One region of the Paenibacillus wuxiensis genome, then DNA from elsewhere that is predicted to be linked to it. Evidence: predicted binding sites of a transcription regulator. Region 1 holds the regulator's gene; each other region holds the start of a gene.
The links. The regulator Rex, encoded in region 1, represses fermentation and respiration genes when NADH is low (regulators of the CRP and FNR family bind a similar motif). The targets are predictions, from matches to a motif close to TTGTGAAATATTTCACAA.

Region 1 (10,357 bases):
CAGTTGAGATTGTTCCATGTCCGATTGTACGCGAAGCAGATGGTCTGGCAATGAGCTCGCGCAATGTGTATTTGTCTGAGGAAGAACGGGCGCAAGCGCTCGTACTATCCCGCTCACTGCGTCAAGTTGACGTCTGGCTTGAAGAGAATCCGCAGCTGACAGCCCCAATGCTTCAGCAGAAGATGAAGGATATGATAGCACAGCAGCCGCTGGCAGACATCGACTATGTTGAAGTATTGAGCTTCCCAGATTTGGAGCCACTGGCGCCGGAGATGTCGCTAGATCAGCGAAGTACCAATATTTTGATTGCACTTGCAGTCAAATTCGGTCGGACAAGATTAATTGATAATCGTATGTTAACTCTTGGAGAGTAGGGTGAACTAAATGATGCGCGAAATGATGAAATCCAAAATTCACCGTGCTACGGTGACAGAAGCAAATCTGAACTATGTTGGCAGTATTACGATCGATGAGCATTTAATGGAACTGGCTGATATTTGGGCGAATGAAAAAGTTCAGATCGTAAACAATTATAATGGAGCTCGCTTAGAAACTTACGTGATTCCAGGGCCTAAGCATTCAGGGGTGATTTGCTTGAATGGTGCGGCAGCTCGATTGGTACAACCAGGGGACAATGTCATTATTATTTCTTACGCATCCATGACGAATGAAGAGGCACGTCAATACAAGCCGAATATTGTTTTTGTTGATGGAGATAACAAGCCTGTTGAAGTAATGAATCTAACAGAAGAGCATTCAACCATTCGTTAATGCATTTCGATTAGGGGCATGATTTATGGCCGAATTGCTTGCTTGCGCTACCATGCAGGACGTATTGCTGCTCTGCTTCGCTGACAACGGAAGCCAGCGCACGGGAATCGTTGGAGCACCGAATGAAACTTAGCTGTGAGACACACAATGAACGTGAGCCGATAAGACAACGATACGCAACACTTGTGAAGGTGGGATGGAATCGTGCTGCAACATGTATTCGAGACCATGAATGAACTGTTGGATGAAGTGATTGCTCAATACCCGCATGCGAAGGGAAAGCAAAAACAGGAACTCGATCATCAAGTGTCGCTGCTTCGCTCCATGAGTGACCATATTGTGGAGGAATGGCTGCGCTTCGAAGAGCGTCTGTCATTGTTAAGGCCCAAAGCAGGCAAGGGAAGCTCAGTACCCGTACAGCCATGCCCAGTGAAGGAGAGCAAAATAGCTATTCCGGACTATGGGGATCCCTATCAGCGGGGTCAGGGGTATTATTTGCTCATGATGTATAAGGAAGCAGTTATGTTTTTGGAACAGGCGGCTAAGATTCAGCCAGAGAATATCGAGGTGCGCGCGTATTTGGCGATGTCGCACTTGCATTTAGGGAATTGTCAGGAAGCAGGACATCATTTTCAACTTATCATACCTTTGACTGACAACAACAGCATGAAGGCCATTGCCTGCAATGCGCTTGGCTGCATTCATGCGAAGCAGCATCAGTTTGCACAGGCAGAAGCATGCTTCCTGAAGGCGCATGAATGGGATCCGGCTCTGCCGGAACCGATTATGAATTTGAAGGTATGCCAGTCCAAAAGCGGTCATTTTGAACTCGGCGGCGAGCACATGATGCATATCCAATAACATGCATGTAATATCAATGATTCATGACATCGGAGGGGAACGACTGTGTGGAAAAAATACGCACAGATGTTTCCCTCTAGTCATTTCCAAACGCCTGAACATCTGTTATGCTAAGAACAGAAATTGTGAGAGGAAAGCTATTAAGATGAGATTTGCTGTTTTGGATTTTGAGACGACCGGCAGTCAGCCGAACGATGAAATAATTCAAATTGGTTTGGTTATTCTTGGCCATGATTTGAAGATAGAACGCGAATATCATACGCTTGTGCGGCCAAACGTTCCCATACCGGAATTTATATCGCAGCTCACTGGCATTACCGGGGAAGATGTGAAGGATGCTCCGGATATTGATGATGCCATGACGGGGCTTGTCCCTTTGCTAGGGGATGTCGTACTGGTCGGCCATAATGTGGCCTTCGATTATCAATTCCTATGCAGGGCACTGGAACAGACAGGATATTTGCCGTTCACAGGTCGTATATTAGATACAATTGAGCTGCTTCGCATCCTCTTTCCATCGCTGCCTTCCTTCCAGCTTGGATCTGTGTCACATGAGATGGGGATTGTTCATGATCGCCCGCACCAAGCAGACAGTGATGCGAGGGCGACAGCAGATATATTTATTCGCTGCTTAGAAGCGATTGACCAGCTTCCATTATTGACGCTACAGCGCGTCGTTGATGTGTTTGGCGATCAAGAGGAGCGGGATTTGAAATGGCTGCTTGCAGAGAAGCTTCAGGAGCGTGAGGTGTCTGATTGGACAGAAGAAGAAGGGTATTATCCGTTCCGCCAATTGACGTTGAAGCAAACGGATTGGACAGAGACGGAGGCGCCGCGTGATTCTTCAGCAGAGAACCCACTTAAGGGAGTGACCTTCGCTCAGTTCCTAGATCAGGTTAAGACGAATCTGGCAAGCCGTTTGGATAATTATGAGCCGCGCGAATCGCAGGAGCAGATGTTCAATGAAGTGATGGAGTGCTTCGAACAAGAGCATCACCTGCTAATCGAAGCAGGTACTGGTACCGGCAAGTCGCTTGGGTACTTGCTGCCATCCATATATCAGAGTGTTTCTCAAGAGAGCAAAGTGATTGTTAGCACACACACAATTAATCTGCAAGAACAGCTGAGACAGCGTGATTTGCCGCTCTTGGAGAAGATTGTGCCGGTTCCGTTTAAGGCATCCGTATTAAAAGGCCGCAGTCACTATTTGTGTTTGAGAAAATTTGAACATAAAATAAGTAATAGAGAGTATGTACATGCACGCGATGATAGTTTGACAGCTGCCCAAATGCTGGTGTGGCTCAGTCAGACGGAGCATGGAGATGACGAAGAACTGCATTTCGTTCATAAGGGTGCAGACTTCTGGGATACCGTTGCCAGTGATAGTGATTCCTGTCTGAATCGCGCATGTCCTTGGTTCCGTCGGTGCTTCTACCACCGGGCGAAGAATGATGCGAATTTATCGGACATTATTATAACGAATCATTCCCTATTGTTTACGGACGTGATTGCGGAGCATCGTTTGCTCCCCGCATACGAACAGCTTGTCGTAGACGAAGCACATCACTTCGAAGAAACGGCAGGCAAACATTTAGGGATTCACTTGCAATATTTTTCACTCATTCATCCGCTGACCCAATTGTTCAAAGACAGCAAGAATGGTGCGCTTGTATTGCTACAGCAGCGTCTTCGCTTGTCAGGCAATGAAAAAGCGCTCGTATGGGCTGAAGGGATCGAGAAGCTGTTAACACAGCTTGTCGATGTTAAGGATCAATGGGATCGGCTGCATGAGCTGCTCTATCAAATGCTTCCTTCCATGAATGAAGCGGGGCAGGCGGAAGGCGGGCAAGCTGTTCTCCGGCTGCCATCTGGCAATCGTCCTGATGGATGGAGCTCCGTATCGGAGCTCGAAGGCGATATTCACACGCGTTTAAGTGATATTGTTCGTTCGGGGGAGAAGCTCGTTAATGAATGGAAGGATTATGATGATGATGAAGTGCAGGGCGTCACGGCTGATGTGACAGGTTTATTCAAGGACATAGGGCAGCTTCGCGATGAATTCCGTGAATTTATGCAAGGCAAGGATGCGGATACCGTGTACTGGATGGAAGGCAATCTCCAATACAAGCATAAATCAATGCAAATGTATGCGGTCCCTGTCGATGTAAGCGAAGCGCTGAAGCGATACTTCTTCGAGCCGAAGAAGAGCGTAATCTTAACTTCGGCTACATTGTCCGTTGATAAATCATTCCAATTCGTAGCTGAACAGCTTGGCTTGAAGGATGCGCAGCGGGATGGTCGTCTAAATACGGTCATACTTCCGTCGCCGTTCAACTACCGGGAACAAGCACTTGTTGTCATCCCGCGTGACTTCCCTAGTGTGAAGGGAGCATCAGATGCCAAGTTTAACTCGACGCTGATGCAGTCCTTGGCTGATGTAGCAAAGGTAACAGAAGGACGTATGCTTGTCTTATTCACGTCATACCGCATGCTGCGGGATGTGTATGAACCGCTGAAGGAGGCGCTTAGCCTGCATGGCATTCAAGTGCTGGGACAAGGGATTGACAGCGGCAACCGAAGCAAGCTGACACGTCGATTCCGAGATCAGCCGAATTCAGTCCTGCTAGGAACGAGCAGCTTCTGGGAAGGCGTTGATATTCCAGGAGATGCGTTGACATGTCTTGCGATTGTACGGCTGCCATTCCAGCCACCGAATCATCCACTCGTGGAAGCGAAGTGCGATCGGCTGAAGCGGATGAATCAGAATCCATTCCGCAAATATTCCGTCCCACAGGCTGTAATTCGCTTCAAGCAAGGATTTGGCCGCCTTGTGCGCACGACGCAGGATAAGGGTATTGTCATCATATATGACACTCGTGTAATAGAGACAAGCTACGGCAAACATTTTCTTTACTCGCTGCCTGGCCCAAAAATGGAGCATATGGCAACAGAACAACTTGTACCACGTATTGATACGTGGCTAGACCATAATCAAAGAGGCATTGGAGAGCGATGAGAGGGGCTTGTTCAGAATGAAAGCACTAAAGATATCAGAAGCTGTCGTTCGGCGATTACCCGTGTATTTACGTCATCTATTGGAATTGAAGCAGCGAGAAGTGCTCACAGTTTCTTCTCAAGATTTGGGACAGAAGCTGAACTTGAATCCTGCGCAAATTCGGAAGGATCTAGCGTATTTCGGCGACTTCGGCCGCAAGGGCATTGGGTATGATGTATCGTATTTGATTCAACAAATCAGACATATTTTGAAACTGGATCAAGTTATCCATGTTGGATTGGTCGGTGCAGGTAAATTAGGTCACGCACTCTGTAACTACACCGTATACTTGAAAGATAATATGAAGATCGTTGCAGTGTTCGATGCACAGGAATCCAAAATCAATACCGAGATAAATAACCTGAAAGTTCAGCCGATGTCTGACCTAATTACGACGGTACGCGAGAAGCAAATCCGTATCGGGATTATCACGGTTCCTGCTACAGAAGCTCAGTATGTAGCTGATCAATTTGTAGAGGCGGGAGTAGAAGCGATCTTGAACTTTGCGCCTGTCATTTTGAGGGTTCCTTCGAATATCCGTGTGCATACTGCCGATTTTACAACGGATTTGTTCAGTTTGGCCTATTATTTATCTGATAATGGAAAGGAAGTACCCGCCGAATGACACACCGAATCATTATTAAAAACGGCATGTTCGCCGATTTGTCTCCAACTGCGAAGCAGTCCTCATTCCATGGGTTCATGGTTGTTGAGAATGATCGCATCGTTCATATTGGATCGGAGCTGCCAGAGCAATATACAGCAGCTGATGCTGAAATCATCGATGGCAAAGGTCTATTTTTCATTCCAGGCCTTGTTAATACACACGGGCATGCTGCAATGTCTCTGCTTCGTGGGTATGGGGATGACTTGGCGCTTCAGACATGGCTGCAGGAGAAAATGTGGCCAATGGAAGGCAAGTTCACGGCCAAAGATGTCTATTGGGGAACAGCTCTGTCTGTGATCGAAATGCTGAAGGGCGGTACAACAACCTTCGTAGATATGTATGACTACATGGACGAAGTAGCGAAGGTATGTGAGCAATCCGGTATCCGTGCATCGCTTATGCGCGGTGCGATTGGCTTATGCCCAGAGGATGTACAGCGCGAGAAGCTGAACGAGGCGATTCAATTCGCGAAGGATTGGAATGGGAAGGGAGATGGCCGCATTCGTACGATTATGGCGCCGCATGCTCCGTATACTTGTCCTCCAGCCTTTATTGAGAGCTTCGTACAGGCTGCTCATGATCTGGATTTGCCATTGCACACGCATATGTCAGAGACAAAGGCAGAAGTTGAACAGAATGTGAAGGATTATGGACTGCGTCCGGTTGCGCATTTGGAGAAGCTCGGATTCTTCTCCCGTCCTTCCTTCGTTGCGCATGCTGTTCATTTGACGGACGAAGAGATTGAGACGCTTGCGAAGTATCAAGTTGCGGTGTCCCATAATCCAGGAAGCAACCTTAAGCTTGCGAGCGGTGTCGCTCGTGTTCCTGAGATGCTGCGTGCGGGTGTTGTTGTATCCTTGGGTACGGACGGTGCAGCTAGCAACAACAATCTGGATATGTTCGAAGAAATTCGCCTTACGGCCTTGATTCATAAAGGGGTGTCCGGCGATCCAACTGCGGTTCCTGCTGCAGAGGCGCTGCGCATGGGTACGATCTATGGCGCGCAGACCATTCGCCTTGACGATATTGGAGCCCTTGAAGTAGGCATGAAGGCGGACTTCGTTGCGGTAGATATTGATCAGCCTCATTTCCTGCCGCATACCGACTTGGTATCCCACATGGTATATTCAGCGTCTGCGAAAGATGTCAAGCATGTATGGGTTGACGGCAAGCAGGTTGTGAAGAATGGGGAATGCTTGACGATGGATGAAGAACGAATCCTTCGCGAGGCGCAGCAATGCTTTGATGGCTTGCTGGCAAGGTAGGCAGGAGGAGAGTTCATGCAGAGAAGACGCGTACGCCGGAGGTCGCATTGGAAGTGGTTGATTCCGGTACTCGTTCTCTTATTTCTAGTCGGATTGTTCTTCGCCACTTATCAGTATGTGCAATACATCAATAAGGACGAATGGGTCAAGGAAGCGGAAATAATAAAGCGGGCGAATGAAGCAGTGAAGCTCGTAAATGTGACAGAAGTGGAGAAGGGTGTATGGGATCAAGTCGTATACATGGTGCGGGGAACTGACGAACATGGTAAGGAGCAGACCGTGTGGGTACTCCCTGATAAGGTAACTCCTATGGCGGAATCAACCTCTAAAGAGACGATTCAAGCCCAGATAGAAGCCCAATATCCGGATGCGGATGTAATCCGCATTACGCCAGCATTTAAGGATGATCAATATGTATGGCAGGCATTGGTCAAACGCAAGGATGAACAAGGGGTTGTTCATTACTTCTATCATTTCTATTCATTTGCGAATGGTTCCTCAATAGGGGATGTCTATACGCTGCCTAATAAATAACATATTCAATGTTAGCCAATAACGAGTTATTGGCGATTTTGCAGCGCTGCTGCTTTGCATATGACGTACATATTGTACGCTATGCGAAGCAGCAGCGCTTTTTGTATTGGAGTAACTCCATTTCGATGGCAATCATGGTACACATTACATCCATAGTTGAAGTAACATATGTGATATACTCTTGATATATCAGAAAGAGATTACTAGGGGTATTGATATATATTTGCAACAGGAGGTTTCAGCATGGCGAAAAAGATTCGAATCATGCCTACTTTGCTCATTATGGTCACGACAGCTGTTGCACTATTTGGAGGTTGGACACTGTATGAACGTAATTTCGTGAAGCAGCCTGTGGAACGAGTATTGAAGCAGCATGCTGAAATTACGCAGTATGATGTTCAATGGTATCCTGATGCGCTGCAAGTGAAGCTGAAGAGCAAGGATGGCACCAATATTAGCAGCCTGATTGAAAGAGTGTCGGACGAGCTGCAACAGAATTCGAGCGGGAAAAAAGTACAATTGGAATACTTGAATGATGAGAGCACGCCGCTTATGGATAAGTTATGGTCACGTGCAATGTTCGACATTGCAGATGCAATGGTACATCAGAAATACAGCGATATTCCTGTTAGGTTGAAGGAACTGCAGCAGCAAAATCCAGGTATTCAGATCCAAACGGAAATGGATTCACGATATGTGTATATTCAACTCAAGGATGAGAAAGGAAGCAAGACCGTATTGCTTCCTTTGCAAGCATCGCCTGTGGGGGTATGGCCTAATGAAAAAGCAACGGCAATCCGTTCGTAGTTGGGAATTGGCATTAGGGATCGTAATCCCAGCGATATTATTTGTCAGTTATCTTGGAGTTAATATATGGCCGGTCATCGCGGCAGTTGCCGCGATCAGTGCTCTTCTGCTGTTTGTAAATCGCAGAGGACAAGCAGGCTTGGCGCGTTCGTCAGGGCGTGCGAAGTCAGGCAATAATCAGATTAGTGAAATGAGCTTCGAGCGTATTGGCGGGCAGGATAGAGCCAAGAATGAATTGATTGAAGCTCTTGATTTTCTGGTACGACCAGATGACATTCGTAAATTCGGTATTCGTCCTATGAAAGGGATATTGTTAACAGGCCCCCCAGGGACGGGGAAAACATTAATGGCGAAAGCATCTGCTCATTATGCAGACGCGATATTTATTGGTGTGTCAGGCAGTGAGTTTGTTGAGATGTATGTCGGTGTCGGAGCGGGACGTGTACGAGAGCTGTTCAAGGAAGCAAGACAGCGTGCTGAGAAAGAGAAAAAACAAAATGCAGTTATCTTCATTGATGAAATTGATGTGATCGGCGGCAAGCGTGAAGGTGGGCAACAAAAAGAGTATGATCAAACGCTCAACCAGCTGTTGACGGAGATGGATGGACTGTACGCAGATGAGTCACCGCGTATTCTGGTAATGGCGGCCACGAACCGTAAAGAGATGCTGGACAGTGCATTGCTGCGCCCAGGCCGTTTTGATCGTCATATCCAAGTAGATATGCCGGATAAGAAGGGACGCAAGCATATTTTGGAGCTGCATGCTACGAATAAGCCACTGGCGGAAGAAGTAAGTCTGGAGCAAATCGCAGAAGAAACGTTCGGCTTCTCAGGCGCTCAATTAGAGAGCGTCCTGAATGAGGCGGCTATTTATGCAATGCGTCAGGAGCAAGAGGCGATTACGATGGAGCATCTCTCGCTTGCGATTGATAAGACGTTAATGGGAGAGAAGAGTGATCGAGAGACGAATGAGGAAGAACGACGCCGGGTGGCGATTCATGAACTTGGACATGCGATAGCCGCAGAGCTTGTCCGACCGGGAAGCGTATCTCAAGTTGCGTTAAGCCCTCGCGGCCAAGCATTAGGCTATGTTCGACATCAACCACAGGGAGATCGCTACCTGTATACAAAGCCATTTCTTGAGGAGCAAATCATCATTGCGCTGGGCGGATCGGTAGCAGAGGAGTTGTTCTACGGCAACCGTAGTACGGGCTCACAGGGGGACTTCGATCAAGCACTCAACATTGTAGAGACGATGGTGAATGCAGGATTGACGGATCTCGGCATTGTACGTTTGAAACATCTCTCACCAGATGTCTTGACAAAAGAAACGCAGACGATTATGGTAGATTTGACCTATCGAACGCGTGAATTGTTGGAACAGCACCGAGATGCTTTTGAGCGATGTTTGCAGCGTCTGTTGGAAGAGGAATTGGTGAACGGAGATACGTTCCGGTGTCTGTTATGTGACAAGAAACAATTACCAGCGTGATTTCACGCTGGTTTTTCTTTTTTGCTCTCATATTCATGGTAAGATAAGGTGAGGTACCTATGCACTGATAACGAAACCATCATCTCGGGTACACTATGCAGAGCATAGCAACAGGAAAGGTGGAAGAAACCATGTTTTTCAAAAAGATCGGCGTCATCGGCGGCGGTACAATGGGCCAAGGCATTGCAGAAATGCTTGCTGTCAAAGGCTTGGACGTGCTGTTGGTGGAGCAATCGCCGGAGAAGCTGGACCACGCGTATGAAATGATTGAAACGAGCCTGGATAAGCAGCTTGAAAAATGGGCAATCACACAGGCCGAAAAAAAATTAATTCTTTCGCGCATACATAAAGTGACGCATCTGGCGGAACTAAGTGCATGCGATATGGTAATTGAAACAATATCTGAAGATCTGGAAGCGAAGAAATTGGTCTTCGCTGAACTGGATCGCGTATGTCCAAGCAGCATTATCTTGGCGAGCAACACATCAACACTGTCCTTGACAGAAATGGCAAGCTCAACGAAGTATCCTGAGCGTGTTATTGGCATGCACTTTATTCATCCGGTCTCCAAAGTCGATCTCGTGGAAATTATCCGCGGGTTGAAAACTTCTGACACTACTTTCAATGAAACAAAACGTTTCGTTGAAGAAGTTGTGCAAAAGAAAGGCATCATGGTATATGAGTCGCCAGGCTTTGTGACTTCACGCATGATCTGCCTTCTCATCAATGAGGCATTGCATGAATTGCAAGAAGGCGTCGCTTCTGCAGAAGATATCGACAGTGCGATGAGAATCGGATATAATTTCCAATACGGGCCGCTTGAAATGGCTGACCGTTTCGGCTTGGATTCCATACTTGCAGCGTTGGAGCGCATGTTCCGCGAGTTCGGCGATATTAAATATCGT
Region 2 (10,357 bases), on a different contig from region 1:
TAGCGCCGCAAATAAGGACGCAGCCATTGATTCTGTTCACGTGTCACAATATCCCCTCCTGCTGCGAAATCAACATGCTGTAATACACGCCTTGGCGTTCAAGCAGCTCCTGGTGCGTACCTGCCTCTGCTATCCTTCCATGATCCATAACGATGATCCAATCCATATCTTCCATCCAATGCAGGCGATGCGTCGCAAGGAAGACCAGCTTGCCTTCGAACAGCGATAGCATCGTCTGCTTCAGCTCATATTCTGTCTCAATATCCAGATGTGCCGTAGGCTCATCCAGCATCATAATCGGTCTGTCGCTCAGGAATGCACGAGCAAGTGCTACACGCTGCTCCTGTCCGCCACTAAGAGAGCGGCCTCCATTGCCAGTAAGCTCATCCCGACCATTTGGCAGCTCAGCAGCCAATGTAGACAAGCCAGCTGCTGCAAGGGCGCGATCCACTTCTTCATCAGAAGCTTCAGGCGCATAGAATCGGATATTGTCCGCGAGCGATACGTTGAAAAGATACGGATGCTGCGGAATATAAGTCGTCAGCTGACGCCAAGCTTCCTCATCAAGCGATGACACGTCCGCGCCATTCAAGGTGAACTGTCCTGATGTCGGACGAAGGAAACCGCCAAGCACATCAATGAGCGTAGACTTGCCTGCCCCGCTCTCGCCGACAATGCCGACTTTCAGAAGCCCCGTCACCTCACATGTTACATCATCCAGTGAAGACGGTCCATCCGCTTCATGCTTCACACCTATGCCGGACAAGGCGATTGTGCTATCCTTCGTCCAAGCAAGAGAGGATGGAAGCTGTGAGGCACATTCCCCTACTTCAGTTTCATGTTTAATGATCGCATCAATTGCTTTCCCCGCTTCTTTCCCGTTCAATGTCGCGTGATAATCAGCGCCAACCATGCGAACAGGCAGGAAATACTCAGGGGCTAAAATCAGCACCGTAAGTCCCGTCACCAATGTCATTTCTCCATTAATAAGACGAAGACCCAGGCCGACTGCTACAGAGGCCACGGATAACATCGTAAAGAAGTCAAGGGCGAAGGAGGAGAGAAAAGCAACACGCAGCGTGCGCATTGTCGCAGAGCGGTACTTGTCACTCACTTGCCCAATCGTATCGCTGTGCTTGCGGCTCTGCCCCAAGAAGCGAAGCGTCTCCAAGCCCCGAAGCGCATCGACAAAGTGGTTCGATAAAATGCGGTATGACTCCCATTGTCGATCCATCTGCTTGCGCGCAGCAAGCCCAACGAGTATCAGAAATACAATCAAAATCGGCAGCGTCACAATCAAAATAATACCGGACGCCGTATCTAGCGTGAGTACATAGAGTAGGATGAGAATTGGCGTAATGCCCGTACCCATCATCCGAGGAAGAATCAGTTCCACGTACGTGCGGAACTGGGAGACCCCTTCAAGCACAAGAGTTACGAGATTACCCGTACCTTCTGACTTGGCAAAACGAGGTCCATACTGGAACAACTTATCCATCAACTGACGCCGCAAGTTTACCCCTGTCTTCTCGGCGAAGTTGTAGGCTACCTTCTGCATGAGCAAGGTCGTCACTTGACGGACGGTAAACGCAAGCAGGAACAGACCCATATTTGCGGTTTGTTCCTGCAACGGCGCGCCGGCAAACAGGGCGGAGATAACCTCCGCCAGCTTGATTGCCAGACCTATGATGGATAATGTTTGCACGAGAGTAAGGACGGCAATGATGAACATTGTCGACCTTGCTCCCTCATACTTGAGCAAATTTTTATCCATTAGTATTCTAAATGCTCCTTCTCATGAAGCCGTTTATGGAAGACGAAATAACTCCAAATTTGATATCCTAGCACGAACGGCAGTAAGGTTAAGGCCACGATCGTCATCACTTTCAATGAGTATTGCCCGGAAGCTGCGTTATGAATCGTTAAGTCGAATGCCTTATCAATCGAACTGATCATAACACGCGGGAATAACCCGATAAAGACAGACGCGATCGATAGAATGATAACTCCGCCCGTCATGCCGAATGCCCAGCCATCGCGCTTCTTCGCCATGAAGTAGCCAGCGAGCACATAAACAACAACCCCAACTACAGCAACAGCTGTTAAGATCCCACCGCGAACCTCAAATACATCCGTCTTGAAGTATGTCATAGCACCGAAAGCAACAAACAATACCGCCAAAGGCACTAGCAGCATCTTCGCTTGCTTACGTGCACGTTCCTGCAAGGAACCAATTGTGCGCAGCGTTGTGAACATCAAGCCATGCACGAGGCACAGTACCGTAACGGTTACCCCGCCAAGCAATGTATACACATTCACCATATCGAACAGTCCAGCCTTCATTTCCATCTGGCCGTCAATTGGCAAGCCTTGAATCAGCCCTGCGAATACAACCCCGCACAGGAATGGAGGAAGCAGACTTCCTAAGAAAATCGCCCAATCCCAAGACTTCTTCCAGCGTTCTGTCTCTTTCTTGCCGCGGAATTCGAATGCGACACCGCGTCCAATCAATGCAAGCAGCAAAACGACAAATGGCGTGTAATATCCGCTAAACAGCGTAGCATACCAGTTCGGGAACGCAGCGAACATCGCCCCGCCAGCCGTAAGCAGCCATACTTCATTGGCATCCCAGAACGGACCGATCGAGTTGATTAATACGCGTTTCTCCCCGTCTGTACGAGCCAAGAACTTCGTCGACATGCCGACACCGAAGTCGAAGCCTTCCAAGAAGAAGAATCCGACAAATAACACTCCAACTAGTAGAAACCACAATTCATTAAGAGATAACATGTTGTCCCTCCTGATCAAACGGGTCATTCGAATGTTCTGCCTTCAACACTTCATTCGGACCCTTTTTGATGACACGAACGAACAAATACACAAGCACGATAGCAAGTACGGTGTAAATTGTCGAGAATGCGATAAGCGAGAATAGCACTTGACCGCCCGACACGCTCGGCGAAATACTGTCTTCTGTCCGCATGAGACCGAATACTGTCCATGGCTGACGACCAATTTCCGTCATAATCCAACCTGCTGTATTCGCAATGAACGGCAATGAGATTGCATAGAGCATGAAACGCATAAACCACTTATTCGGATTGCCCAGCTTCTTGCGTGCTGCCAAGAACCAGCCATACATGCCAAGCAGAATCATAAATGTTCCGGCAAGAACCATGATGCGGAAGCTCCAGAATGTTGTCTTCACCGGCGGAATGTAATCGCCTGGGCCATACAGTTGTTCATATTCCGCTTGCAATTCCTTCATCCCGCGGACTTCGCCGGAGAACTTACTATAAGATAGGAAGCTAAGCAAGTATGGAACTTTGAATTCCATGCTGTTCTCTTGCTTGTCTGTATTGATTGCTGCAAATACCGTCCACGGCGCAGGGTCGCCACTTGTTTCCCACAAGCCTTCACTTGCCGCCATCTTCATTGGTTGGGTATGCATCAAATATTGTGCCTGCTGGTGACCGAAAACCGCAACCAGAATGGAAGAGACCGTAGCTACGATAACACCAATTTTGAACGATTTTTGGAAGAAAGAAACGTCCTGCTTCTTCAGCAGTTTATAAGCACTCACCCCAGTGATGAGGAACGCTCCTGTTGCAAATGCACCGAAAATCGTATGCGGGAATTCAACAAGCAGCTGACCATTTGTCAGCAGCGCGAAGAAATCGTTCATTTCCGCACGGCCATTGTTAATCTCGAATCCGACCGGACGCTGCATGAAGGAGTTCGCCGCCAAGATCCACAAGGCGGACAACGTTGTACCGATGGCTACAAGCCAAATGCACAAGCAGTGCACCTTCTTCGATAAGCGATCCCATCCAAATATCCATAATCCGATAAACGTTGATTCCATAAAAAATGCCAGCAATGCTTCAATCGCAAGCGGCGCACCGAACACGTCCCCAACAAAGCGAGAATAGTTCGACCAGTTCATCCCGAACTGGAATTCCTGAATAATACCTGTGACAACCCCGACACCGAAGTTAATGAGGAACAGCTTCCCCCAGAACTTCGTCATCTTCTTGTACTCTTCATTTGCCTTGACGACATACATCGTCTCCATCATTGCAATGAGCAATGCTAGACCAATCGATACCGGTACGAAGAAGAAGTGAAAAATCGTCGTCGATGCAAACTGAATGCGCGATAATAAGATCGTATCCCACATATCGTTGTCCTTCCACCTTTCTATTTATACTCTCATTCCTATGCTGAATAGGCTGTAATGCCTGCGTCGAACACGGGATCAATGACGTTGATTACATGTTCCAGTTGTATTCTGTCAGATACAGAAACGCTGCAATGTGATATTAATCACAATTTTAAAGCAATTACTTGATCAAAATAAGAACATTGTGTCAAATTTCACAAATATGTCGAAAAAAAGTGAAAAAAAGAAGAAAAAAGACATTGTGCCTTCTTTCCTCTTTACAAGCAGCCCGCAATGTGCTGCACCTTTTTTCCAGAACCCTTCTGAAATTTGTCACCAATTTGGGCATGTCACATCGCTGTCACAACAAGGTATTTCGCTGCATCTATTTTTATTTATACAGGTCGATCGTGTCAATCTTGCGAATCGTCAAGTAACCAATCACTACACCAAGCGCAGCAAAAGCAAATGGCACTGCGATAATGGACCACAAGGTAAATCCACCAGTCGACGAGCCTAGAAAGCCTGCAATTAGAATGGAGCTCGTAATGGTCGCCGCCGCTGAATATTTGCGCATGCCGAACCATAATGGAATCAGACTTAAGCAGCTTGCTGCTAAGGAGTTGATAACACTAGTTGCCACTTGATGCGTAACCATACTCATTGTCGCCGTCCCGGGTACAGTGTGCGCATAAGAATTGTATAAAAGGAATCCACTGATTAGTACAATATTTGATAGAATAATGGCGATGAAGGTGTACAAGACCACAATGATCAGCTTGGCTGTTATGAGCTTCTTCCGTGGAATCGGGTACATGAACATGACCGTGATAGACTTGCTCTTAAACTCATCAATAACCATTCGGCTTAGCAATACCGAGGCCGTAATAATGAAAGCTACCTTCACAAACGTATCGATGATGCCTAATACCTCGGGCAAGTTCTTGAACGCGATATCGCGTGTATCTCCATAGATTCCAAGCAAAATAAAGAGGAATATCCCGATCGTGATATACATGGCCGTACGTATATAGGTAGCAAACCGGAATTTCTTCAGTTCCAGTCGAATGAGCTTATTCACGAGCAGCCCCTCCATTCAACAGCTTCATAAAGTAATCCTCCAAGGAATGATGCTTCTTATGGACAGACTCTACCATGACATCGTTCATAACAAATGCCTTCGTAATATCTTGCTGAGACACCCCCGATTGATAGATGCGGATGATCCGGTTGTCCGTAATGCGGAAATTCGAAATATGCATGACTTCTTCAAGCACATAGGCTGCCTTGCTCGCATTATCAGTGATGACCTCAATGAATTCGGACTGCTGCGCCCGAACCCGCTCCATTGGCACTTCCTCCAACAGCACCCCATGGTTAATGACACCGATCGTGTCTGCAACCAGCTCCATTTCCCCTAAGATGTGGCTGGAGATCAAGAGCGTAATGCCGAACTCGCGTGACAGCTTCTTGAACAGGTCACGTATCTCCTTAATCCCTATTGGGTCCAGACCATTAATCGGCTCATCCAGGAGCAGCAGCTCTGGCTTGATCGATATGGCCCGCGCGATGCCTAGACGCTGCTTCATCCCGAGGGAGAAGTCCTTCACCTGCTTGCGTTCAATGCCGTTCAGTCCTACCAGTTCCAGTGCTTCTCCAATCGCCTTCTTATTATGGTAGCCCATGTATTCGCAATGAAGCTCCAGATTCTCCTGCGCAGTAAGACGATCATAGAAGATTGGCTGCTCAATAATTGTCCCCATGCGAGATAGCAAGGAATAGGATGAGGGTGTCATCTTCTCGCCGAACATCTCAATCTCACCGCTCGTTGGCTGCAAGAGATTCGTCATCATTTTCATAATCGTCGTCTTCCCCGCCCCATTCGGGCCAAGGAATCCGTATATCTCACCCTTCTTAATATTCATGCTCACATTCGATACGACATCTTTGCCTTGATAATTCTTCGTCAAACGATGCGTCCGTACAAGGAAGGTCATTTCATTTACCCCTCTCATCTCTTCTGATGTCTTCATTGTATCGATTAGCTATTTCTTATTTCTTACCTAATCCTTACGAATTCCTTACGTTCTTTCCGTCTTGACATACAAATAAGGTCCGCAGAGTGCCATACTGGTTACAGCACAGCAAAATCTCTTCGAACCTCGTGACCCTTCCTTCGACGTCATCAGACCTGAACCGTCTATTCATTCACAGCCAGCACTGACCGGTTTCTCGTAGAATACCTCAAGACATTCGCAGGAGCTTAATTGTAAAAATCGTTTTCTTAAAAGGCTTACTATGGAGTTCTATCGATCCGCCCATTGATTCAGCGAGCCGCTTCGTGATCGTTAACCCCAATCCGCTGCCTTCGTAATTTTTGTTGCGGGAATCCTCCAGTGTATACATGCGCTCAAAAACACGGTCTTGGTGCTGTTCCGGAATCCCCTTGCCACGATCCCATACATCAACGAACAGATGCGTATCATCACTGCGCAGAGCTATGCCCAGCACACGGCCATCAGCCCCATACTCTATCGCATTGGAGATGAGATTGTTCAGTATGCGATCCAGTGCGTCTTCATTCCCTCTCGCATAGAGAGAAGCTTCCGGAATCTGAATATCAACCTCGAACCCCCTCTTTGTAAGCCGCTCATAAAATTGGAGAATATTTTTGCGGCATAGCTCGCTCATATCGACTCGAGTCAGCTCGACATGCTTGTCCCCAGATTCTAGCTTCGCTAAATCAAAAAAGGTATGTATAAGCTCTATCACTTCTACCGTCTTGCCATGCACCCGTGTGAGCAGGCGATTCCGTTCTTCGTCACTGATGCGCTCACTGCTCAGATTCAGAGTCTCCAAGTAACCAAGTACAACGGTAAGCGGGGTCTTCAGATCATGAGAGATGTTCGATATCATCTTCCTCATCGCGATCTCCGTCTTCGCATAATTCGCCAGTGCCTTCTCATGATCGACCAGTAATTCATTTATTTGCTCAATGACCCCAATAATCTTCTTATCATCTGTGAACAGCAGGAGCTTCTCCGCAGATTGTGTACGATGAATTTGTTCCAGCTTTTTTTGAATTTCTGTTAATTGCCGATTGCGTCTTGAATGATTCGCATGCTGCGTGTAGACTACGATCAACAGGATTACCATACATATAGATAAAAGGCCCGTTATCATCATTGCTCAACCTTCCCACTTGTAGCCAATCCCCCACAAGGTCTTAATATGGATAGGATTCGACGGATCGTCCTCAATCTTCTCCCGCAGCCGGCGAATGTGAACGTTAATGACATTTTCATCGCCATAGTATTCATCGTTCCATACAAATCCATATATTTGTGCTTTTGTGAACACACGATTCGGATTGGTTACGAATAACTTTAAAATATCGAATTCTTTGGAAGTGAGTTTCATAGTTTCTTCTTGCTTCTGTACAAGATAATTATCAAGATCGATTAGCAGTTGACCTGCCTGAATGACATTCTGTTCGGGCATTGGCTTCACCGTATCGATCTGAACGTACTTCGTAGCGCGTCTAATTGCCGCCTTGATTCTCGCAGAGATCTCTATCATCGAGAAGGGCTTCGCGATATAATCATCTGCACCGAAGCCAAGTCCGAGTGCCTTGTCTACATCGCTGTCCTTCGCGGACATAATAAGAATAGGGATTGCGCTCCGCTCTCGAACAAGCTTAATCATCTCAAATCCATCTAGCTTCGGCATCATCAGATCGACAATCATCATATCGTATGTGTCAGAGGTGAACTTGGCCATGCCTTCTTCACCATTGGTTGCGGTCACTACATAAAATCCTTCCCTACTCAAATAATCCGATACCATTTCTACAATAGAAGCGTCATCTTCTACGATCAACAGCTTATGCTGCATGCCAGACTCACACCTTTCTCAGACCTTCTCGTTCATTATAGAACAATTACTTAATTTTGGGTCAAATCCCATTGGAAAAGGTAAGTAATAAAAAAAGCTGAAAATCCCCATAAATAGGACCAATAGCGGATAGAACTGGAATAGAGTCCGGACAGCATGCCCGACTCAGGTCTAGGATATAACCGAACTGAGGGCCATTTTCATGAATGGGGAGTTAGGATACGATATTAGTACCAGATAACAAGGAAACGATTGGCAGAACAGCGCAATCGAATATATAGACGAAGACTCAACTACGGCGAAGGAGTGTTATGAACATGTTCGAACGGATGGAAGCACCGTCCACACCGGGCAGGGCGAAGGTGCTTGTACTATCAGGCTCGATTGGCCACGGCCATATGCAGACTGCACAAGCAATTAAAGAAACGGCTGAACGTTGGTACGGCACAGAAGCAGATGTACACGTTGTTGATTATATGGAGCAGGTATCTCCTCACTTGCACAGTGTCGGCACGTATTGCTTCGTACAATGGGTGAAGCTGTTCCCTAGCATGTACGGGTATTTGTTCAATATGACTCGCAAGGATCGTAAGCTAGCACAGTTATTGAAGGGAGTCCGCTTCACAAGCTTACGCCCGCTGATCAAGCTCGTAGAGCAGATGAAGCCAACTGTCATTGTCAGTACGTTCCCTGCTGCCAGTGCAGCAGTATCGAAGCTGAAGGAGCGCGGCATGATTGATTGCCCAGCTGTCACGGTCATTACTGACCATACAGATCACAGCTTCTGGCTGCATCCCTATACAGATTTATATTTAGCTGGCTCTGAAGATGCCAAGACGCAATTGATTGAGCAGGGTGTTCCTCAATCCCGCATTCAGGTGACGGGAATTCCGGTTCGTCCAGCCTTCTATGAATCCTATTCGAGGACAGAACTGCGCAAGAAGTATGAACTTGATTCCTCCAAGCTGACCGTTCTTCTGATGGGCGGTGGCTGCGGTTTGATGGATCCATCCATGTTGGATGTCATTGAGCAAGCTGGATGGGCACAGGATATGCAATTTATCATCATTTGCGGCAGCAACGATAAGCTTCGTTCACAATTAGAACGCTGGGCCGAATCCAGCCCGCTGCATGTTCGTATTGAAGGCTATGTGAAGCCTGTGCACGAATATATGGCGATGTCCGACCTAATGATTACGAAATCCGGCGGTGTTACTACCTCCGAGGCAGTTGTCCAACAGCTGCCACTGCTCGTCTATAAGCCACTTCCTGGTCAAGAACAGGATAACATTCGCTACTTGCTGCGCAGCGGGGTTGCCTGCTGTGCGGAGGATGCAGAAGAATTGGTTGCGCAGTTGTCGATCTTCTCCCGACATCCGGAGACACTGCAATGGATGCGAGAGCGCGCGCAAGAAGAGGCTCCACGTTCCCCATTCCATGCGATGGATGCGATCGTGAATGCCCAGAGATACTCCTTATCGCGACGCCACACAATGGATCAATGGCTGAACGAGACAATTGTGTAACTTTTTAATTTGCTTTCTTCACCTACCGCATAGGGCTATTCGCTTTATACAACGTATAAAGCAGAATAGCTCTTTTTTTAGAGCCATGCACCTGGCATTTTGCTTTATACTGCACGATCACATATCATATGAGTAACCATCAGATTCTATCTTTCACGAAATTTGTTAGGAGTCATATAGAGACAGTGTAATAATATGATCTAATAAAAATGGAGGGAGTGTGATTTGATCGGATAAAAATAGACCTCACCGCTCTTGCACACCCATTTTGATAGCCTCCATCGTAGACAAGCCCATTCCTTTGGCCACTTTGTAGGTTTCCAGCACTTTTGTCACGAACTTCACAGTTCCGCCAGCTGCCTTAATGGCGTCTTTTATTTTGGTAATCTTAGCTGGTGCAAAAACAAGAGCTGCCACAGCCAATCCTATTGCAGACGCGCAACCAACAATTCCGCTCGTTCCATACTCGGAGATGCGAAATTCCGTATTCATATTGAACCATTCCATGATCGCATCAGAGCCGCGCTGAATGACATCGTCAGGTATTCTTTCAATTGCAGCAAGAGCTCTTTCCACTTCAGCGAAATTCGGACCGGCTCAAACAGGAGTGATTTAAATTGAAAAAAACTACAGTCAATTACATTCTGTTGGCGGTCATCGTAGTATTTGCCGTTTTTGCGTACTTTTTCATCCCCAATCCGCTCATACAGGAGATTGCCGTTTCTGGCGCCATTTTATATTTCGTAATTATGATGCTCCTACTCAGAATAAGGGA
Region 3 (10,357 bases), 190 kb from region 1:
AGCAGCACGAACCAAGTGTCCTCTCTAGGGATGTTCATCGGATTGTTTATTAGTTTGTTATTTTTTATCGCGAGCGGAAGTGTCATCTACTTCAAATTGTTCACCGAACTGCAGGATGATCAGGCATACTTCAAGGGGTTAACGCGAATTGGTTTGTCGATTGCGGAGATCCGTCGTGTTGTTACGTTCCAAGTAGGACTTATCTTCTTCGCACCATGCATGGTAGGGAGCGTTCATACATTGTTCGCCTTGAAGACACTGAGCAACCTGGTTAATTCGAACATGATGGGGTATGCATTGACAGTCGTGAGCATGTTCGTTGTGATGCAGGCGCTCTTCTTCTTCGCTGCACGAAAAACCTATATGAGGAAAATATTGGAGGAAGTAGTTGTATAAATAAGGGCTAACTCTCGTATTTATGTCGAACGAGTTGTAAATCCGACGGATTTTGTTACGGGATTGATACGATTTCTTGCTCATCTTATTGCATAATAGACTAAGAAACCTGTATGTTTATAGGTAGAGAAGGCAAGAAAGTGAGTTGACGTAATGAAAAGACGATGGCTACGCATTCGCAACTACGCCGAACACTCCAAAGTTCTTGTTGTACTGATGTTGTTGATATGCATAATCACTGCTTGCTCCAAGACAACTGAGCAGGAGCAGCAGGCAGAAGAGCAATCTAGTCCGGCTTCGAAGGTGACAGTTACTATCGAGGGCGGTTCCTATATACCGAACTTGTCAGAACGCATTGAAATTGATTGGAAGTCAGGCATGACCGTTACCGATTCCTTGAAGCAGACAGGAATTGTAAAGATCTCTGAAGAGGATGGTGTGATCATGTCCGTCGGAGATGTTGCCCTAGATACGAAGATGGGATGGGGCATCGTGGTCAATGATGAAGAACTTAGGCAACCTGCAGCGATGGAGAAGATCGTTGGCCCCGGTGATACGGTTGTTGTGTTTGTGAAGCGAATGGATGTCAAGACGAATTCCCTGCCTACTGCAGGACTGACATTGAGTATCGACGGAGGCACTACGATCCCAGAAATGACCAATACCTATGTGGTCAGCTGGAAAGAGAATATGAATGTTAACGATCTAATTGATGAGTTTGCACAAATCTCCTTGTCAGATGACGGCAAGCAAGTGCTGCACATTGGTCAGCGAAAAATGGAAAAAACGATAGACTTTGCATTAAAGGTAAATGGGAAGAAGATGACGGTGGTCGAGGGACGGAAGCTTGTTCTGCAGCCAGATGACCAGATTGAATTTATCATCACTCCATAAAGGGATGCATATCCATACAGTCCTCAATGTGAGCGCGGGACGCGCGTCACATGTTGGGGGCTTTTTTGCGTTGAGATGCATGATGTGCACGATCCTTGACAAAGACACCATTTATAGAATTTTCCGCTCGTTTATTCATTTTCCCCGTAATTTTCTTGTGTCCTTGTTTTTGTATTGCAGATTGAGAGCGGTTTCTGGTTAACTAGAAATAGATATTTTTGTTAGTACAATGGTTCGATTTCATCAATGAACAGACAGAGGAGGATAAGCGAGATGAGTGAAACCATTCAGCAACAGGCAGAACTACGTGAGGATGAGCAGATCGTTCAGCAAGGGGTACATAACTTCAGTGGGGAAGACGAATGGGTGAAGCCAGATCGCCCTGAATTGCTCGAACAGCTGGAATGGTTCAAGGATCAGAAGCTGGGCTTAATGATGCATTGGGGAACCTATTCCCAGCTCGGTATCGTAGAGTCGTGGGCGCTTAGTGATGTCGATGAAGAGTGGTCGCGAGATAGTGTGGATTGGGATTATGATGCCGAAGAGCTGAAGCAGCAATACTTCGATCTAAATAAGACATTTAATCCGCTGCGCTTCCAGCCGGAATTATGGGCGGATCTTGCTGTTGAAGGCGGCTTCAAGTATTTGATTTTTACCACGAAGCATCATGATGGTTTTTGCATGTGGGACACCAAAACAACGGACTATCGGATAACAGGTGCACAGACGCCATTCCATACCCATAAGTACGCAGATGTATGCAGGCATCTTTTTGATGCTTTCCGTGACAGAGGATTGGCGATTGCAGCCTATTTCTCTAAGGCAGACTGGCATACACCTACCTATTGGGCACCAGGGATGGAGCGAAGCAACCCAACGTGGCGGGGCCCGTCCTATAATCCGCAGGAGTATCCTGAATTGTGGGAGCAGTTCGTTCAGTTTACTCATGAACAGATCATGGAGCTGTTAACAGACTACGGACGTATCGATGTATTGTGGTTGGATGCTGGCTGGGTATGCAAGGAGAGCCGTGTATCTCAGGATATCCGTCTCGGAGAAGTCGTGGAGAAAGCTAGAGAGAAGCAGCCATGGCTGCTATCTGCCGACCGTACGGTTGGAGGGCCATATGAGAACATTATTACGCCGGAACAGACGATTCCAAGTGATGCGATGAATGTACCATGGGAAAGCTGCATTACAATGGGAACATCCTTCTCCTTCCGTTTTGAGGACAAGTACAAGACAACCCGGCAGCTTGTTCATATTCTGATGGAGGTAGTCGCCAAGGGAGGAAATCTGGCTCTAAATGTTGGGCCACAGCCGGATGGCCGGATTCCTGAAGGGGCGATTGCTCGCATCAAGGAGCTTGGCGCGTGGATGGGCACCTATGGGGAAGCTGTCTATGGAACGCGCATCTGCGCTCCTTACTTTACACAGCGCTGCGCCTTTACACGTAAGGACGATACGGTATATTGTACGTATTTATATCCTTCTGAAGATACTAATGTTAACGATAACATCATTCTTCCGTATACAGACAAGGTAACGGCTATTCATTTGGTAGGGGCGGATGAGAAGCTTCAATTCCACTCTGACGAAGCAGGATTGCATGTAAAGCTGCCCGCACATGAAGTAGGGGATAAGGCACCAATTGCACATGTGTTCCGTCTAACAGCCAATTAAGTGCATTAGAAGATCAGTGAGGAAAGTACAATGGGTAGGGAGTAGAATGGAATGGACATGTTCTTATTCATATCGGGAAACCGTTAGCAGTACCCTATCTGTAGAGGTAAAAAGAAGTAAGGCCCTCATGCCATAAGCTTGCATGAGGGCGTTTTGTATTAGATGCGGCAAATTTCATTCGGGCACATTTCACAATGACATACTTCCCGCAGGTGTTCTAATTCGCGAATGACAATCATACCATTCTCATATTCAATAACATCGCGTTTGCGAAGATCGCTTAACATACGATTGACGCTCTCACGAGTAGCGCCGATCATATTCGATAGATCGGTATGTGTAATTTTTTTGTTGATCAGGAGACCGCCGTCTTCTAATTCTTCACCGTAAGTATTGGACAATCTGATGAGAGTGGAGCATAGCGCGCCTGGTTTACCATACATCATTAGATCGCGGAACTTGGTCTGAGTCAGGCGGTGATGGATCCCCATCCACTTCATGAAATCAATCGAGAAGTCGCAGTGCTGGCATATGAGAATCTCAATATCCTTCTGCTCAATAAGCAATACCTCAGCTTCTTCAAGGACTTCCGCTGTGAAAGTGTGCTTTGTACTATGGAATGGATCAACTTGGCCGACTAAATCCCCAGCTTGATACATGTACAGAATTAGCTCTTTGCCTTCATCTGTAGACTTTGTGATTTTTACACGTCCGCTCTTCAGGAGGAACAGCTTATCAGATAGATCTCCTTCCCAGAAGAGATGAGAGCTGTCAGGATAGGTACGTTCTTTACCGATATTGATTAATCGTTCTACATTCTGTTCTGAGAAACAAGAGGTATTGCAGGGCTCTCCAAATTTGTCGGTGATGTTAGTCACTCTGTTCCCCTCCAATTTACATATTTCAAATTTTAGTAATTTTGACCCAAAGAATTCCATGTGACAAGTTTCACTATATGAATACGTATTACTATCATGGATGTTCCGCACGCAGTTGTCAATTTATTTACGATTAAAATTATTTACAGTTTGGTTAAATCGAGTGATTAATATCACGCCAATCAAATAAAATCGGGGAGAAATAAAAAAATAAGCAAAATCAATCAGTGTTGTGAAATTAATCACATACTAACACGCGAAAGATGGATACAATGAAAGTGTGAAATGATTCACAAACAATTGTAACCAACACGAACCTCAGAAAAGGACCGTAACAGAACAGCAGACACACCGTATAGAGAAACCCTTTCTTAGGTTCATTGCAAGGTATCCATGAATGGAGGCGGAGAGAATGGCGACAAAACAAGAAACGAAACCAACTGTAGAGAAAAAAACGGAGCAAGTCGATGTTACGAAGCACATTCAGCAACTGATTGACCGCGCGAATAAGGCGCAGGAAGCATTTATGGACATGAACCAAGAGCAGATAGACAAGGTCGTACAGCAAATGGCACTCGCTGGCTTGGATAAGCATATGATGCTTGCCAAGATGGCTGTTGAAGAAACGGGCCGCGGTGTGTATGAAGATAAAATTACGAAAAACATTTTCGCAACTGAATATATCCACAACTATATCAAGTATGACAAAACGGTAGGTGTCATCGAGGACAATCCGCAGGGTGCTTATATGAAGATTGCGGAACCGGTTGGAATTGTCATGGGGATTACGCCGGTAACGAACCCAACTTCAACAACCATGTTCAAAGCGCTCATCGCGATAAAGACACGCAACCCGATTATTTTCGGCTTCCATCCATCCGCTCAGAAATGCAGTGCGGAAGCAGCTCGCATCCTGCATGAGGCAGCTGTGAAATATGGTGCTCCTGAGCATTGTATCCAATGGATTGAGTATCCGTCGATGGATGCGACTAACGGCTTGATGAACCACCCTGATGTGGCGCTAATCCTGGCGACAGGCGGTGCTGGTATGGTTCGCTCCGCTTATAGCTGCGGCAAGCCTGCCCTAGGCGTTGGCCCAGGCAACGTGCCATGCTTCATCGAGAAGACGGCAGATCTGAATCAAGCGGTAACGGATTTGATTCTGTCCAAGACGTTCGATAATGGCATGATCTGCGCATCCGAGCAAGCCGTCATCATTGAAGAGCCGATTTACGCGCAAACGAAGAAAATGATGACCGCTCAGGGCTGCTACTTCTTGAACAAGGATGAGACCGGCAAGCTCCAAGCGATGGCAATGAAGACAGACACCTGTGCGGTGAATCCGAACATCGTGGGCCAATCTGCGAAGAAGATTGCTGAGATGGCCGGACTTCAAGTACCAGATACAACGAAGATACTTGTAGCTGAGCTGGATGGTGTGGGGCCGAAGTTTCCACTGTCTGCAGAGAAGCTGAGCCCCGTGCTTGCTTGCTACAAGGTGAAGACCGCAGAAGAAGGCGTTGACCGCGCGGCTGAAATCGTGGCCTTTGGCGGCATGGGTCACTCTTCGGTCATCCACTCGAATGATGACGAGGTAATTCGTAAGTTCGCCGACCGTCTGCAAACAGGCCGCATTCTGGTCAACTCTCCTTCTACTCATGGCGCGATTGGAGACTTGTACAACACCAATATTCCTTCGTTGACACTTGGCTGCGGATCGTATGGCCGCAACTCAACTTCTTCGAACGTAACAGCGGTCAATTTGCTGAATATTAAACGGGTGGCGAAGCGTACAGTGAATATGCAATGGTTCAAGGTGCCAAATAAGATTTACTTCGAGAAGGGTGCAACACAGTACTTGGCGAAGATGCCGGATATTAGCCGTGTCATGATTGTTACCGACCCAATGATGGTGAAGCTGGGCTACGTGGAGAAGCTGGAATACTATTTGCGTCAACGCCGCAACCCAGTCGTCATTGAAGTGTTCTCGGATGTCGAGCCAGATCCTTCGACGAAGACAGTGGAACGTGGTACAGAAATGATGCTCAGCTTCGAGCCAGACTGCATTATCGCCTTGGGCGGCGGCTCGCCGATGGATGCAGCGAAGGGCATGTGGCTGTTCTACGAACATCCAGATGCTGAATTCGATAACCTGAAGCAGAAGTTCTTAGACATCCGCAAGCGTACATTCAAGTATCCACGTCTTGGCCAGAAGGCGAAGTTCGTCGCAATTCCAACGACTTCGGGTACTGGTTCGGAAGTAACCTCGTTCGCGGTTATTACGGATAAGGAAAAAGGCAATACAAAATATCCGCTAGCTGATTATGAGCTGACGCCGGACGTAGCGATTATTGACCCAGAGTTCGTGTACAGCTTGCCGAAGACGGCAGTTGCTGATACGGGAATGGACGTTTTGACGCACGCGATTGAAGCGTATGTATCGGTAATGGCAAGCGACTATACTGATGGTCTGGCAATAAAGGCCATTCAGCTCGTGTTCGAGAACTTGGTGAAATCTCATCATGAAGCATGTCCGAAAGCTCGCGAGAAAATGCACAACGCATCGACACTTGCTGGTATGGCATTCGCGAATGCGTTCCTAGGCATCAACCACAGCTTGGCGCATAAATGGGGAGCGCAATACCATACTGCACATGGTCGCACGAATGCGATTCTCATGCCGCATGTCATTCGTTACAATGCGAAGAAACCAACGAAGTACGCTTCGTTCCCGAAATATGACCACTTCGTAGCAGATGAGCGCTACGCGGAAATTGCACGCATCCTCGGTCTTCCATGCCGCACCACGGAAGAGGGCGTGAACAGCCTGATCAACGCAATTCGGGAATTGAACCGCGAACTGGGTATTCCAGAATCGTTCCAAGCAATTGGCTTCGATGCCAAGGACTTCGAATCCAATGTTGATTACTTGGCAGACCGCGCCTTTGAAGACCAATGTACAACAGCGAATCCGAAGCTTCCACTCGTAACAGAGTTGGCTGATGTATATCGGAACGCATTCTATGGACGATTTGAATAAATTAGAATGATACGATAGCAGGGCAGTGGGCAGCGGGGAAGATCTTCCCCGCTGTCTTTGTTGTATAATCAACTTCTGAACCATTGCTTATAATGCGGTAAACGAGTGCTAATCAAGTGCTAAGCACCTGCAAAAAGCAGGGAAGCAGTGGAGATTACAACATTTTGAATCATATTATGTGAAAAAAATCATTTGCCTAGCTTATATTGTGATAAATATCACATAATTGAAAGTGTGAAAAGAGGTACAATGAAGGCGTAGCAAGGGAGGAACGAAAAAAGTTCAGAATTCGCCTCTAAAAAACTTGCTGCATAGCCTCACTCGGCATTACGAAAAGGCAGCTATCGAACGAATGCGAAAGATAAGATAACCGCCTTGCAGCCTTTTTCGTGAAAATCATCACAAGCAATGTGAAATGGGAACGAGAACATCTTGCTGGGTGTGTGCTTTCAATTCGATTACAACACATACAGAAAAACAAACATGTATGGAGGGATTACGATGTCGGTGATGGAAAAGAACATGACAGAAACAAATGAAATGAATCCTTGGCGTGGATTCAAAGCAGGCAAATGGCAAACTCACGTGGATGTCCCGAACTTCTTGGACGGACACATCAAGCCTTACTTGGGCGATGAAGCATTCTTGGCAGGTCCAACGCAAAACACGAAGGATCTATGGGATATCGTGAGCCAGCTCTCCAAAGAAGAACGTGAACGCGGTGGTGTATGGGATGTTGATGTTAACACGCCTTCAACGATCGTATCGCACAAACCGGGATATTTAGATAAAGAAAAAGAGAAAGTAGTAGGTGTACAAACGGATGCTCCGTTCCGCCGCTCCATTCAACCATTTGGCGGTATTAAGATGATGATCGATGCTTGTAAAGCATACGGCTTCGAAATGCCGGAAGATGTTATCAAAATTTTCACAGACATTCGCAAAACACACAACCAAGGCGTATTCGATGCTTATACATCCGACATGCGCATGGCGCGTAAAGCTGGTATTATCACAGGCTTGCCAGATGCTTACGGCCGCGGCCGCATCATCGGTGACTACCGCCGTGTAGCGCTGTACGGTATAGACTTCTTGATTAAACAAAAGAAAAACGATCTGAATAATCTTGAGCTGGATGCAATGGATGAAGTTACTATCCGTGACCGTGAAGAAATTTCAGAACAAATTCGCGCACTCGCTGAATTGAAAGAAATGGCTGCAATGCACGGTATGGACATTTCGAAACCAGCTGTCAACGCACAAGAGGCGTTCCAATGGGTATACTTCGGTTACTTGGCAGCCATCAAAGAACAGAACGGTGCAGCAATGTCCCTTGGTCGTGTATCCTCGTTCCTCGATGTGTATGTGGAACGCGATATTCAAGAAGGTACTTTGACAGAGCAAGAAGCTCAAGAATTGGTTGACCATTTCATTATGAAATTGCGTATCGTTAAATTCTTGCGCACACCTGCTTACAACGACCTGTTCAGCGGTGACCCAACTTGGGTAACAGAATCGATCGGTGGTATGGCTTCTGACGGTACAACACGTGTAACGAAGAACAGCTTCCGCTTCTTGCATTCCTTGTACAACTTGGGACCTGCTCCAGAGCCTAACTTGACTGTATTGTGGTCGACAAAGCTTCCTGAAGCGTTCAAGAAGTATTGTGCGAAAGTATCGATTGAAACAAGCTCCATTCAATATGAAAATGACGACCTGATGCGTCCAATCTACGGCGACGACTACGGTATCGCGTGTTGTGTATCTGCAATGCGCATCGGTAAGCAAATGCAGTTCTTCGGTGCTCGCGCCAACTTGGCAAAATGCTTGCTGTACGCAATCAACGGCGGTAAAGATGAGAAGCTTGGCTTGCAAGTAGGACCTGAGCTTCCTCCAATCACAAGCGACGTATTGGACTACGACGAAGTCGTGAAACGCTTCAAGCAGATGATGGAATGGCTCGCGAAGCTGTACATGAACACACTGAATGTTATTCACTTCATGCATGATAAATATTGCTACGAGCGCATTGAGATGGCGCTGCATGATAAAGAAATCTTGCGCACAATGGCTTGCGGTATTGCCGGCCTGTCGGTAGCAGCTGACTCCTTGAGTGCAATCAAATATGCTAAGGTAACACCGATTCGTAACGAAGAAGGCATTGCCGTTGACTTCCAAATCGAAGGCGAATATCCATGCTACGGTAACAACGATGATCGCGTAGACAGCATCGCTGTTGAACTGGTTGAATCGTTCATGAACATGATTCGCAAGCATAAAGCTTATCGTAATGCATTGCCAACACAATCGGTACTGACGATTACGTCGAACGTTGTGTACGGTAAGAAGACAGGTACGACTCCTGACGGACGTAAAGCTGGCGAACCGTTCGCTCCAGGTGCGAACCCAATGCATGGCCGTGATAAGAAGGGTGCACTCGCATCGCTTAGCTCGGTAGCGAAGCTTCCATATGAGCATAGTTTGGATGGAATCTCGAATACATTCTCTATCGTACCTAAGGCGCTTGGTAAAGAACTTGATGTTCGCAAATCCAACCTCGTATCGATGATGGATGGATACTTCGGCAGCAATGCGCACCATCTGAACGTTAACGTGTTCGACCGTGAACAGCTGATGGACGCGATGGAACATCCAGAGAACTACCCACAATTGACAATTCGCGTATCGGGTTATGCAGTTAACTTCATCAAACTGACTCGCGAGCAGCAAATGGATGTAATCAACCGCACATTCCATGGTTCGATGTAAAGAACCTTCTGTACGGTAGAAATCGAAGTAAGTTGAGCAATGTAAAGGATATATTCGATATTTGATAAGTAAAGGGGCGCAACTACACCACATGCCTAGTACCTTTCGGTCAATGGCAGGGAGGGAGCGCCCCTCTTGTCATGTAAGCAGGTTGTAATGGGCTGGAGAGGAAAGTGATAGAGATGATCGGACGTATTCACTCGTTAGAAACATTCGGTACTGTTGATGGACCTGGCATACGATTTATTTTATTCATGCAGGGGTGCGCGCTCAAATGCCAATATTGCCATAACCGTGATACATGGAGCTTAGGTGACGGCAAAGAAATGACACTTGAGGAAGTACTTGCTGAAATTGAACCTTACTTGCCTTATTACCGCAGCTCTGGCGGCGGTTTGACCGTATCGGGCGGGGAGCCAACGCTGCAAGCTGCATTCGTTAGAGAGCTATTCCGTGAAGTGAAGCAGCGCTGGGATCTGCATACAACCCTGGATTCGAACGGTTTCAACGAAGTAGCGAAGCTCGAAGAATTGATGAATGTTACGGATCTAGTACTGCTGGATATTAAGCATATTAACAATGAGAAGCATATTGCACTTACAGGTGTGCCGAATGCACGTACGCTGGATACGGCGCGTTGGTTATCTGAGCATGGCAAGAAAATGTGGATTCGACACGTATTCGTACCGACGATTAA

Region 2: ABN764_RS07830 (cytochrome ubiquinol oxidase subunit I) is a predicted target of Rex. The motif match lies at 4,366-4,383, and genes of this name have one in related genera.
Region 3: pflB (formate C-acetyltransferase) is a predicted target of Rex. The motif match lies at 7,098-7,115, and genes of this name have one in related genera.

The regions. Positions count from the first base shown of each region.
Region 1 is NZ_JBEFZI010000001.1:415,847-426,203, forward strand. It holds gene panC (pantoate--beta-alanine ligase) at 1-374, shown strand, start outside; gene panD (aspartate 1-decarboxylase) at 385-771, shown strand; gene ABN764_RS01950 (tetratricopeptide repeat protein) at 976-1,632, shown strand; gene ABN764_RS01955 (ATP-dependent DNA helicase DinG, 3'-5' exoribonuclease type) at 1,778-4,648, shown strand; gene ABN764_RS01960 (redox-sensing transcriptional repressor Rex) at 4,665-5,312, shown strand; gene ABN764_RS01965 (amidohydrolase) at 5,309-6,619, shown strand; gene ABN764_RS01970 (hypothetical protein) at 6,635-7,153, shown strand; gene ABN764_RS01975 (quinolinate synthase) at 7,397-7,960, shown strand; gene ABN764_RS01980 (AAA family ATPase) at 7,932-9,452, shown strand; gene ABN764_RS01985 (3-hydroxyacyl-CoA dehydrogenase family protein) at 9,584-10,357, shown strand, end outside.
Region 2 is NZ_JBEFZI010000003.1:347,339-357,695, forward strand. It holds gene cydC (thiol reductant ABC exporter subunit CydC) at 1-47, opposite strand, end outside; gene cydD (thiol reductant ABC exporter subunit CydD) at 44-1,774, opposite strand; gene cydB (cytochrome d ubiquinol oxidase subunit II) at 1,774-2,790, opposite strand; gene ABN764_RS07830 (cytochrome ubiquinol oxidase subunit I) at 2,777-4,180, opposite strand; gene ABN764_RS07835 (ABC-2 transporter permease family protein) at 4,554-5,243, opposite strand; gene ABN764_RS07840 (ABC transporter ATP-binding protein) at 5,236-6,159, opposite strand; gene ABN764_RS07845 (sensor histidine kinase) at 6,407-7,342, opposite strand; gene ABN764_RS07850 (response regulator transcription factor) at 7,352-8,056, opposite strand; gene ABN764_RS07855 (MGDG synthase family glycosyltransferase) at 8,374-9,582, shown strand; gene ABN764_RS07860 (hypothetical protein) at 9,829-10,158, opposite strand; gene ABN764_RS07865 (hypothetical protein) at 10,200-10,357, shown strand, end outside.
Region 3 is NZ_JBEFZI010000001.1:228,629-238,985, forward strand. It holds gene ABN764_RS00980 (ABC transporter permease) at 1-396, shown strand, start outside; gene ABN764_RS00985 (hypothetical protein) at 550-1,290, shown strand; gene ABN764_RS00990 (alpha-L-fucosidase) at 1,564-2,973, shown strand; gene ABN764_RS00995 (Crp/Fnr family transcriptional regulator) at 3,132-3,851, opposite strand; gene adhE (bifunctional acetaldehyde-CoA/alcohol dehydrogenase) at 4,264-6,891, shown strand; gene pflB (formate C-acetyltransferase) at 7,393-9,660, shown strand; gene pflA (pyruvate formate-lyase-activating protein) at 9,843-10,357, shown strand, end outside.